DNA from 2 places in the Janthinobacterium aestuarii genome. Region 1 is predicted to be linked to the other one. Evidence: predicted binding sites of a transcription regulator. Region 1 holds the regulator's gene; the other holds the start of a gene.
What was found. Region 1 encodes FNR, which switches genes on or off when oxygen is low (the NO sensors DNR and NnrR bind a similar motif). Its sites were predicted from a motif close to TTGATNNNNATCAA; they were not measured.
Positions count from the first base shown of each region.

Region 2: OPV09_RS12285 (bacteriohemerythrin) is a predicted target of FNR. The motif match lies at 3,118-3,131, and genes of this name have one in related genera.

Region 1 is NZ_CP142523.1:275,294-281,360, forward strand. It holds gene ccoG (cytochrome c oxidase accessory protein CcoG) at 1-903, shown strand, start outside; gene OPV09_RS01170 (FixH family protein) at 958-1,482, shown strand; gene fnr (fumarate/nitrate reduction transcriptional regulator Fnr) at 1,486-2,244, opposite strand; gene OPV09_RS01180 (response regulator) at 2,484-5,564, shown strand; gene OPV09_RS01185 (TOBE domain-containing protein) at 5,632-6,067, opposite strand, start outside.
Region 2 is NZ_CP142523.1:2,698,814-2,704,880, forward strand. It holds gene OPV09_RS12275 (TonB-dependent siderophore receptor) at 1-1,476, opposite strand, end outside; gene OPV09_RS12280 (hypothetical protein) at 1,801-2,640, shown strand; gene OPV09_RS12285 (bacteriohemerythrin) at 2,644-3,042, opposite strand; gene OPV09_RS12290 (hypothetical protein) at 3,341-3,496, opposite strand; gene OPV09_RS12295 (hypothetical protein) at 3,648-3,833, opposite strand; gene OPV09_RS12300 (sulfite reductase flavoprotein subunit alpha) at 3,945-6,067, opposite strand, start outside.

The DNA of each region.
Region 1 (6,067 bases):
TTTGTCGGCTACTTCACACCGATCAAGGAACTGGCGCGCGAGGTGACCACCCTCAATTTCGGTCCCTGGGAATGGTTCTGGGTCCTGTTCTACAGCCTGGCAACCTACGGCAACGCGGGCTGGCTGCGCGAGCAGGTGTGCAAATACATGTGCCCCTACGCGCGCTTCCAGAGCGCCATGTTCGACCAGGACACCCTGATCATCACCTACGATGCCAAGCGCGGCGAACCACGCGGCGCCATGAGCAAGAAGGCCGGCAACAACGACAAGCTGGGCGATTGCATCGACTGCACCCTGTGCGTGCAGGTGTGTCCGACCGGCATCGATATCCGCAACGGCCTGCAGTATGAATGCATCGGCTGCGCCGCCTGCGTCGATGCCTGCAACAGCGTGATGGACAAGGTCGAGCGGCCGCGTGGCCTGATACGCTACAGCACCGACCATGCGATGGAAAACAACTTCAATTCGAAGCAGATACGCCAGCGCGCCATGCGCCCGCGCGTCCTGATCTACACTTCCATCCTTGCCCTGATCATCATCGCCGTATGTACCTCGCTGGCCCTGCGCACGCCCCTGAAAATGGACGTGATCCGCGACCGCGGTTCGATGGGACGCGAAGTGGAAGACGGCATGATCGAAAACGTCTACCGCCTGCAGATCATGAACACGTCCGAGCAAAGCCAGCATTTCAAGATCAGCGCCTCCGGCTTGCCGGGCCTGACCTTGCTGACGCGCGAAGAAGTGACCTTGCAGCCGACGGAAACGCTGGGCTGGCCGATCCGCCTGCGCGTGCCGCACGGCGTGGGCGAGAAGGGGTCGAACAAGATTGCGATCGAATTGCAATCGCTGGACGACCCGTCGCTGCATGTGCGTGAAAGCGCGGTCTTCATCGTGCCGCGTTAATGCAGGAAGGCCGGTCCCCGCACGGGGGCTGGCCGTTTACAGAGGAGAAATACCATGTCCGACAGTCTGAAACTGCAGCCTCCCGTTGCACCGTGGTACAAGCATCGCTGGCCATGGCTGCTGATGATCGGTCCCGGCCTGTCCGTGGTCGTCGGCAGCTTCATGGGCTATATCGCCTTTACGCAGCCCGATGCGCTGGTGGTGGGCGATTATTACAAGCAGGGCAAGGCGATCAACCAGGATTTGAAGCGCGACACGATCGCCAGCGACCTGGCCATGGAGACGAGCCTGGCGTACGACGTGGCGTCAGCGCGCCTGAGCGGTTCCGTGCACAGCTTCGGCAAGGCCTATCAGGGGCCGTTGCAGCTGCACTTGGCGCATGCGACTTTGCCGGAAAAGGATATCAAGCTGCTGGTGCAGCCCGATGCGGCCGGCAATTTCTCGGTCGCGCTGCCGATGCTCGAGCGCAGCCGCTGGCAAGTGCTGGTGGAAAACGACAAGCGCGAGTGGCGCCTGTCCGGCATCTGGACCTGGCCCGTGCAGCGCAGCATCGCGCTGCATGCGGACGAAGAGCTATAAGCCTTACTTGCAGACGTCGGTACCGGCTGTAATGGCTTTCAGCTTGGCAGGCTGCAGGATCTCGATCTCGCGGTTCGAGACGCGCAGCCAGCCTTCCTTCTTGAATTTCGACAATAAACGGCTGACGCTCTCGATGGTCAGGCCCAGGTAGTTGCCGATTTCCTCGCGCGACATGCGCAGCTGGAATTTGCTGCTCGAATAGCCGCGCGCCTCATAGCGCGACGCCAGGTTGACGATGAAGGCGGCAAAACGCTGCGTCGCCTGCATATTGCCCAGCAACAGCATCACGCTTTGCTCGCGCGTGATTTCCTGGCTCATCATGCGGTGGAAATGCCGCAGCAGGGTCGGCATATTGCCCAGCAATTGTTCCAGGCTGGAAAACGGGATTTCACACACTTCGCTGTCTTCCAGCGCCACCGCATTACAGTGGTGGCGGTCGGCGCTGATGGCGTCCATGCCCAGCAGTTCGCCGGCCATCTGGAAACCCGTCACCTGCTCTTCGCCGCCCGGATTGATCTGGTACGTCTTGAAGTGTCCCAGGCGGATCGCGTACAGGTTCTGGAACGAGTCGCCGATGCGGAACAGCGAGGCGCCGCGCACGATCTTGCGGCGGCGGCCGATGATCTGGTCCAGCCTGTCCATGTCGCCCATATCGAGGCCCATCGGCAGGCACAATTGATGCATGCTGCAGGTCGAGCATCGCGCACGCAACGCTTCCACGGTCACTGTGGGCAAGGTTGGAGTGAGTAGCGCTTCAGTCATGTCGGTACCTTTTAGAAAATGCAACAACAAGTTTACTGCATACAGGGTTGCCGTGTGCCAATTTCACCGCAATTTCGGCGAATAAACGACGTTCCGACTTTAATTATATGGCAACATCGTCAAAAGCCCATGCGGGGAGGGCCATTTGCGCGGCGCCGCTTGCCAACTTGATGTATTGATAGGAAAATTCCTAACAGCATTATCTGCCGCCTGTGCCGCCCGGTACTGAAAAGGAAATCATGAAGCCTCTCGGCATCAAAGCAAAAGTCGCGCTGGCCACCAGCCTGACCTCGATCGCCATGATCGCGCTGGTCACCATGATCCAGGTGCAGCATATGCGCGACGACTTCACGCGAGTACTGCTGAGCCAGCAGTCGTCCCTGATCAGCCGCACCGCTGCCGAGCTCGACGACAAGCTGGGCATGCTGCTGCAGATCGTCACCCTGACGGCCAGGCAGCAGCCGCCGGAACTGATGGCCCAGCCGGCCCAATTGCGCGAATACTATTCGCGCCGCTCGATGCTGGTGCTGTTCGACGACGTGCTGGTGCTCGACGCGCATGGCGCCGTCGTGGCCGACATGCCGGAAGTGGCGGGGCGCACGGGCATCAACGTTGCCGAGCGCGAGTATTTCCAGACCGTGCTGCGCACGCGCCAGCCCATGATCACCGAGCCGATGCTCGGCAAGTCGAGCGGCATGCCCATCGTGCAGATGGTCGCGCCCGTGCTGGCCGCCGATGGCCAGGTGGCCGGCGTGGTGATCGGCGTGCTGCGCCTGTACAAGGACAACCTGCTGGGACGCCTGCGCTCGGAAAAGATCGGCAAGAGCGGCTATTACTTCATCCTCACGCGCGGCGCCGTGCCGCGCTACGTGCTGCATCCCGATACCAGCCGCTTGCTGCAGCCGCGCCAGCCGAACGCCAACCTGACGACCACCCAGCTGCTGAAGGAAGATGGCGAAGGCAGCATGGTCAGCACCAACAGCCGCGGCATCACGGCCGTCAACAGCTTCAAGCGTTTGAAATCGGTGAACTGGCTGCTGGCTACCTCGCTGCCCGTCGCGGACGCCTTCGAACCGTTCGATGGCGTGCTGTACCGGCTGGTGCTGTGGAGCATCCTCGCTTCGCTGCTGGCCGCATTTGTTCTGGGCTGGGTCACCGTGCGCCTGCTGTCGCCGCTGGTGCGCCTGCGCGACACCCTGCTGGCCCTGCGCACCAGCGGCAGCCGTTTCACCCCCGTGCCGGTGCAGCAGCGCGACGAGATCGGCGAACTGACGGAAGCGTTCAATGGCCTGATGAGCGAACGCGACCGCCTGCAGCAGGAACTCGAATCGCGCGCGGCCGAACTGGAGCAGGAACGCGACCGGGCCGAGGCCGCCAACCGCGCGAAGAGCGATTTCGTGGCCAACATGAGCCATGAAATCCGCACGCCACTCAATGCCGTGCTGGGCATGGTGTATTTGCTGGGCAATACCAAGCTCGATACGGAACAGCGCAAGTATCTGACCATGGTGCGCGTGGCGGGCCAGTCGCTGCTGGGCATCCTCAACGACGTGCTCGATTATTCGAAGATCGAGGCGCGCCGCATGGAACTGTCGCCCGTCGAATTCGACCTCGACGAAGTCATGAATACCCTCGCCACCACGATGACGATGAATGCGGGCGAAAAGGAGCTGGAACTGGCCATCGCCGTCGAGCCCGACGTGCCGCGGCGCCTCGTGGGCGACGCCCAGCGCCTGCAGCAAATCCTCGTCAACCTGGCCGGCAACGCCATCAAGTTCACGGAGAACGGCGAAGTGGTGGTGGCCGTCAGCCTGGCCGAGAGCAGGAGCGAGAGCGGCCGCGCCTGGCTGCGCTTCGAAGTGCGCGACACGGGCATCGGCATGACGGAACTGCAGCAACAGCAGCTGTTTGCCGCGTTTTCGCAGGGCGACCAGAGCATCACGCGCCGCTTCGGCGGCACGGGCCTGGGCCTGGCCATCAGCAAGCAGCTGATCCACATGATGGGCGGCGACATCGCCGTCGCCAGCAGCGAAGGCAAGGGCAGCCGCTTCTGGTTCAGCGTGCCGTTCGAGATGCTGGCGCAGCCAGCCGAAACGCGGCGCACGCCGGCACTGGGCCAGCTGCGCCTGCTGGTGGCCGACGATAACCGCACCACGCGCGAACTGATCGTCAAGCTGATCGAGGCGTGGGGCTGGCTGGCCGACGAAGTCGATTCCGGCTTTGCCGCCATCGAACTGTACCGCGAACGCCTGGCGCAGCAGCAACCGTACGACGTGGTGCTGGCCGACTGGCACATGCCCGTCATGGACGGCCTGGCCACGGCCAAGGCCATCCGCCAGGCGGCCAGCGGCCAGCGCCAGCCCATCGTGGTGATGGTCAACGCCTTCGCCCGCAACCACCTCGAGGAAATTTCCAGCGCGGCCGAGGCCGACGTCGTGCTGATGAAACCGATCACGGGATCGAGCCTGTTCGATGCCCTGCACCAGGCACTGATCACCAAGAACGACGGCGGCGAGCAGCGCATCCTGCACCAGCCACTGGGCACGGAACTGGCCGGCGTGCATTTCCTGCTGGTGGAAGACAATCATTTGAACCAGGCCGTGGCGCGCGGCATCCTCGAACACATGGGCGCCACCCTCGACGTGGTGGGCGACGGCTTGCAAGCCGTGGAACGGCTGCGCACGGAAGCGCTGCGCTACGACATCGTGCTGATGGACATGCAGATGCCCGTCATGGACGGTTTCAGCGCCACCCACATCATCCGCACGGAGCTGCGCCTGAGCCTGCCCGTGATCGCCATGACGGCCGGCGTGCTGGCATCCGAGCGCGAGCGCTGCATGACGGCCGGCATCAGCGACTTCATCGCCAAGCCCGTGGTGGTGGAAGAGATGATGGAAGTCATCCTGCGCCACCTGCCCAAGCGCCCGCCAGTGCAGACGGCCGAGCCCGTACGCGTCGCCGATGAAGAGGTGTTTTCCATGGCGCCGCTGATGCGCGTGATGGGACGTGACGCGAAGGGGCGCGGTGTACTGCGGCGCATGGTCGAAGACGCGCTGAACAAGGGCATGACGCCCGTACGCGACGCGGAAACAGCATTGCAGGCAGGCCGCCACAGCGACGTGGCGCGTATCCTGCACAGCGTGCGCGGCTCCGTCGGCACCCTGGGCACGAAACGCCTGATCCGCGCCGCGTTCGCCACCGAGGAAGCCATCGACGCGGGTCGCCTGGATGAAGTCCCAAGCCTGCTGGCGCACACGGCGCAGGAGCTGGAACTGGCGCTGGCGGCGGCGGCGGATTGGTTGTCGCGGTTGAAGGATTAGGCCTGCAACGTAAAGCTGGGGTCAGACCCGCCGGGTCTGACCCCGGAACTTTGCTCAGCGCCGCCGTTTACGCCGGTACACCGAGGATCACACTAGATGCTTTAAACATCGCCGTCACGCTGCTGCCAAGTTCGATACCCAGGTCCGTGCTGCTCTGATTGGTGATGATGGCGGCGATCGTGCCGCCGCGCGGCAAGTCCAGCACCACTTCCGTGTTGACGGCACCTGTCTGCACGCGCGTGACCGTGCCGGCCAGCTGGTTGCGGGCGGAAAAGCGTGCGCCTTCGCTGTCGGCCACGAGGATGATGGACGAAGCCTTGATCAGCGCAAACGCTTCCGCGCCCGGCACCAGGCCCAGGCTTGCGCTGCTGCCCTGCGTGACGATGGCCACGATGTGCTGGCCGCCCGGCAATTCCAGGGTGACTTCGTCGTTGACGGCGCCCTGTTTCAGTTCGGCCACCTTGCCGAGGAATTGATTACGCGCCGTCGTTTTCATGGCCATT
Region 2 (6,067 bases), 2.4 Mb from region 1:
CGTCTCGGAAAAGTCGCTATTGTCCGTGTGCACGCCCCGTGTGTCGTAGTTGCGCGTATCCGTGCGGTAAGTGCTCGTGCGCGCGCCGATGATGACGTGCAGCGGATCGGCCAGGCTCAAACGCGTGGCGACATAGCCGCCCGCCAGGCGCGTGACGGTTTCCGAGTGCGAGCCGTCCGGATGGAAGACGGGGCGGGGAATGTTGCCCGTCCAGCTGCGGTAATCGGGAACGAAGGCCGGGTAATCGATGTCCGCCTCGCCACCGAGCGAACGGGCGCGCTGGTTGCCGCCGTTCCAGCCGACGATGGCCGTGTGCTTGCGCCCCAGCAAGGTGAACGGGCCGCTGGCGTACAGGTCGAAATTGTCGTTGGTGGTCTTGCCCGGACCATAGGCGCCCGTCCACAGGAGCATGCCTGCGCCCGTGGCCGGGTCTGGATGGCCGCCACCCGCATAGGCGACGGTGGTGCGGTTCGTGCTTTCCGTGCGCGCGTAGCCCAGATGCATATTCCAGTTGCCGGGCAGGCGCTGGTCCAGCGACGTGAACAGCGTGTGCTGCTTGTTGGCCCAGGTGCTCCATGGCGTCGTGAAACTGGTGTTGCGCGGCAAGTTGGCCAGGCTGCCATCCGCATTCCAGTAAGGCACGGCACCCCAGGTGGCGCCCGTGGGCTTGTTGTCCTGGAAGTCGACACCGGCCGTCAGCAGGGTGCCGGGGCGCAAGTCCGCCTCGACGATGACCATGCCGACCGTCTTGCGCTCGTGATACATGTCCAGGTAGGAATCGCGTTTTTGCCAGGCCAGGGCCGTGCGCGCCCGCACGCTGCCCTCCGCGTTCAGCGGCGTAGACAGGTCGGCTTCGAAGCGCTGGTCGTCCCAGCGGCCCATGATGAGGCCGACACTGGCCTGGAACTCCTTCGTGGGCCGCTTGCGTATCATGTTGATGGTGGCCGACGGGTCGCCCGTGCCGCCCATCAAGCCGGTGGCGCCGCGCACGACTTCGATGCGGTCGTACAAAATCGTGTCTTGCAGCGGCGCATTGCCGCCGCGCGCCATGCCGTCGATCTGGAGATTGTTGATGCCGAAGCCGCGTGCATAAAACCGCGTGCGCTCGGTGTCGTTCTGGCCCACCTGGATACCCGTCGTCTGCGCCAGCGCCTGGTCCAGCCGCACGGCGCCCAGGTCGTCGAGCAACTGGCGCGTGATGACGCTGACCGATTGCGGCGTCTCGCGCAAAGTCAGCTCCATGCGCGTGGCGCTGCGCGCTTCGCCTGCCGTGTACGACTGCGTGCCTTCCGTCGTCGCCGTCGACTGGCCCAGCACGGTGACGGCCGGCATGGTGACGTCGGCCGCGGCCGCATCGGCAGCCTGTGCCGGCAAGGCCACGCCGGCCGCGAGGCTCAGCAGGCTGATGTGTAACAGATGGGGGAGGGGGCGCAAGGTGGGCTGGCGCGAAGAAGAGGAGACTGTCGTTGATTGCATCATTTTCCTGGAATATTTTTAGTCGTGAGTGTTCCTATCTCGTCTGGCGAGGTGCGCAGTAGCTGGGGGGATGGCGTGACGCTGGCCCGTGGTCTGGCTTGGATAGCAGTTCCACCGCAAGGCCCGGCGCGGACGGGCAGTGGAAAGGAAGGGCGCGCGATTTCCTTCAATTTCATGAATAGGAATCATTATCAATATAGGTGGTATTTGCCAAATAATCAAGCGTGCGCACCAAAACTGTGCAGAAGCCCATGGCGGCGTAAGGTCTGGCCTTCTGCGATAATGCAGGCGCTGACAAAATATTTTCCTCATTGAAAGAAATGCATGCGTACATGGATCGCTTGTGCCGGATGGTTGTGTGTCGCGTCGCTGGGCCAGGCTCAGGAACACGCGACGCCGTCGGCTGTTCCCGCGCCGCTGCAGAGCGCCAGCGTGCCGCCCGCCACCGATACCATGCCAGCACCTCTTGCGCCGGTCACGCCCGCCGCGCCAGCGGAAGAGGCGCTGCCACCGCAAACGGTGACGATCACGGCCAGCAGCGACGCCAAGGCGCCGCGCGTGCGCTTCACGGCTTACCGCGAAAGTTATCTGACGGCCAGGAAAGTGTGGCAAGTGTCGAGCGGCAGCGTGGTCATGGCCCTGCGCCTGATTCCTGCCAAGCTGAGCGCCACCATCGACGACGTGCGCGTGGCCTTGCAAGGCAATGGCGCGCCCATGCCGATCAAGGTGTCCGACGGCGGCGTGTTTGTCGTGCCGCTCAACGATGACATCGCCGCGCAGGATGGTACTTTCCTGGTGAACAAGGGCAGGGGCGAGTTGACGGCGAATATCGTCCTGCAGCCCGCCGTGGCGCGCGATGCGTGGAACGTCACGCGCGTGGGGCAAGTCTTGCACGACGCCCGGCGCGCCGTGCGGGCCATCACGCCGTGGTACAAGCGGCCGTTCGCCAGCGACGTGCAATCGCTGGCCTTCTGCGCGGCAGAGCGGGGCAGCGCCTTGCAGTTGATGGATGGCGAGCAATTGATTGCCACCTTGCCCATGAACGAAGCGGCCGTCAACGACATCAACCAGCCCGTGTTTTGCAAGATTTTCGATGGCGAAGACAAATACCCGGGACACTACCGCGTGGTCATGCCCGAGCAGGCGACGGTGCTGCTGCTGTAGCGTCTAATTGGGCTGGCGCTGCACCAGTTCCAGCGCCGCCGCCAGGGCCAGGTCCATGGTGGCCTGGTGGAAGATCAGCCATTGCGGCAACAGCGACAGCGCATGGCGTCCCTGTTCCAGGTCGCCTTCATCGACGGCGGCCCAGGCATGGTGCAAGCCGCTGAGCACGCGCGCATGCTGTTCGCGGTGGTTGGCCAGCGAGGGAAAGGCGATTTGTTCCATCAAATCCTCCTCCTCGCGGAAATCGCGTTCGACGGCCGCAATCAGCTCGCGAAACGCCACGCTGAAATGCTGGTCGCCCAATTGCTGCAGCCGCGCCAGTTCCTGAAACAGCGCCTCATGCGCCTCGTCGATGACGGGAACACCCAGCGCCATCTCATCCTTCCAATGCGATTTACCCATGCCGATGCTCCCGGTTAAGTCCGTCGCGGTGCGAAGCGGACTGTTCCAGTGTGGGCGCAGCGAAGAGGGAAATCCATGACCTGGATCAAAAGTATGGTGAAGAGGGGGCGAGGAAAACAAAGCAAAAACAAATGGATGTAGGAACCAATTTTCCCTCCGTAATAAAGCGGTTTCAGCGATGCGCCGCGTTACCGAGCGCCGCTGAAAAACGCCGCTGGCAAGGCGCCGTGCCGAAGGCAGTACGAATGTACGACGAGGCACGGCAACGCGGTCAGCGGTGTTTTCTCAGCCACGCGTCTTATTGCCGAGGCCAATGGCTCCACATGGCATGCGCATCGACATTAGGCACCTGCAACTGCTGCCCAGCGGATAGCTGCATCGTATCCCTCAACACGAGGGGTGCAAGCATCAGGGCCGACAGGGCAAGGCAGGCCAGCACTTTGAGCGTCAACATGGTCGTCTCCCGGTGTCCCGGCGGCGGCGCGGGGATGCGGCGCCTGCCGGTCACTTCCTTATGTACTACCATGCTTGCAGTTTAGTTCACCTGGTCGTAACTTCAACTTATTGCTGTGATGCACTGCACCAGTTCGCCTGCTGCAAGGGGCCTATTTGGCCTTGCGGCTGCGCCGTGGCTTGCTTGCGGGCGGCAGGAAGGAATCGAACCACACTTGCGTCAACTGCCGCGTATTTTTCGCCGCCTCGCGCTTGACGGCGGCCGTGGCGTGGCCGCGCGCCGTGTTGGCGATGCGGTTGGCGGCGCTCAGGTACATGCTCATCCAGGGATTTTTCATGGCTAGCCTCGCAGACAGTGGGTGGGAATGACTCCACTCTAGTCCGATGGCTGGTGCTGACCGTGCGCCTGCCCACATAGCCGGGCGGCGCGGGCGGCAGGCTGATCTAAGTCAATACACGTCGCGGCGGTAGCGTCCGGCCGCCAGCAGGGCGTCGAGGCCCTCCTGGCCCAGCACTTCTTGCAGTACAGCATCGATTCCTGCCGCCATGCCTTGCAGGCTGCCGCATACGTAGACGATGGCGCCTTGCGCCAGCCACTCGCGCAACTCTTCAGCGTTGGCGCGCAGGCGGTCTTGCACGTATTCCCGGGTTTCACCATCGCGCGAAAAGACCCTGTCCAGGCGCGCCAGGTGGCCAGCGTCGAGCCAGCCTTGCAACTCTTCGCCGCAGACGCTGTCAAAAGCTTGCTGGCGCTCGCCGAACAGCAGCCAGTTGCGGGCCAGCCCCGCCCGCTGGCGCGCGCGTAAGTGGGCACGCAGGCCGGCCAGGCCGGAACCGTTGCCGATATAAATGCAGGGCACGTCGGCCAGGGCGGGAGCGAAGGCGGGATTGGCTTGCAGGCGCAAGCGGATGCTGGCACCCAGCGGGGCGAAGCGCGTGAGCCAGCCGGAACAGACGCCAAATCCCTGGTTGTCCTCGCCCGCATGGCGTTCCTGGCGCACCAGCAATTGCAGTTCACCATCGGATGGCAGCGAAGCGAGCGAATAGCTGCGGGGCGCGTGGTGGGTATGGTCTGCATCGCCATCACTGCCATCCGCGTTGCAGGCGATGATTTCCGCCAGCGCGCCCGCTTCCCAGGTGGCGCCGGCCGGGCCCGTCAAGGTGATTTCATGCAATTCGCCGCCCAGGCTCCCCGGGTTGAGCAGCACGCGCCGCGCCAGGCGCCACTCGGCATACGACGCTTCTTCCTGTACGCCGATGGCGTCGATGGCGCTGCCGCTGCAGCGGGCCAGTGCTTGGGACCAGTCGGCCAGGGCAGCGGGGTCGTGCTTGTCCACTTCGATCAGCGGGAATAATGGATGGGCGCCCAGCGCTTGCAATTGCTGCGCCAGCGCATGGCCAAAACCGCAGAAGGCGCTGTAATGGCGGTCGCCCAGGGCCAGCATGCCGAATTCGAGGCCCGCCAGCGGCGTGCCCGATGTTGCGTGCAAGAGGCGCGCGAAGCGGCGCGTGCCGTCCGGCGCCTCGCCTTCGCCAAAGGTGCTGGCGACGATCAGCGCCCGTTCGTACTGGCGCAATTGCGCGGGATCAAACCGGTCCAGCGACTGCACGTCGACGGCGACCCCGGCCTGCTGCAGGGCGCGTGCGCTTTCCAGGGCCAGGCGCTCGGCCTGTCCCGACTGGCTGGCGTAGGCGACGAGGGTAGGTAAACCTGTGTCCGTCTTGCCCGGCGCACCGGCGCCCAGCATGGCGCGCTGCGCCTGGACAGCTCGCTTTGCCTTGCGGCGGCCCAGGTACAGCATCCAGCCCGTGATGGCGAACAAGGGCAGGCCCAGGCTGGCCAAGGTAACGATGATGCGGCCCGGCAAGCCGAAATACGTGCCCATGTGCAGCGGATAAATGATGTTGACGAGGCGTGCACCGAGCGCTTGCTGGCTGTACGGCTCGTTTTCCGTGATGCTGCCGTCGGCCGGTGCAATGCTCATGCGGCTGCGCGCCCGTTCGTGCGGCGCATCGCTCGCCAGCCACGTGAATTGCACGGCTTCGCCGGCGCGCGTGGGCAGGCGCACGCTGGCCAGGGTCCAGCCGGCGGCGTGCTGCTGGAAGCTGGTCCAGGCCAGGCTGATGTCGGCGGCGGGCGCCTTCTCCTTGCCGCCGCCTTTTTTCGCGGGTGCCTGTGCCATCCTTGGCGGCTTGCCGGCCCAGGCGTCGATATTGTCGCGCACCACGTCATAGCTCCAGTAAATGCCCGTCAAGGTCAGCGCCACGTAGACGATCAGGCACCAGGTGCCGGCCACGGCGTGCAGATTCCACAAAAAGGAGCGGCCCTTCAGGGCGGGATCGAAGGTCAGCCACGTGCGCCAGTCCAGCGGACGGCGGGGCCAGCGCAGATACAGGCCGGACAGGGCTAACCCCAGCAGGCACAGGGCCAGCGCACCCGCCACTTGCCGGCCCGGATCGCGCGGCAGCAGCAGCCAGCGGTGCAATGACTCCGTCCACTCGAAAAATTCCGCCCCCGCCAGCGCAGGCTGGGTCGCGCCCGTGTACGGATGCACATAGATGGACTCGCCGC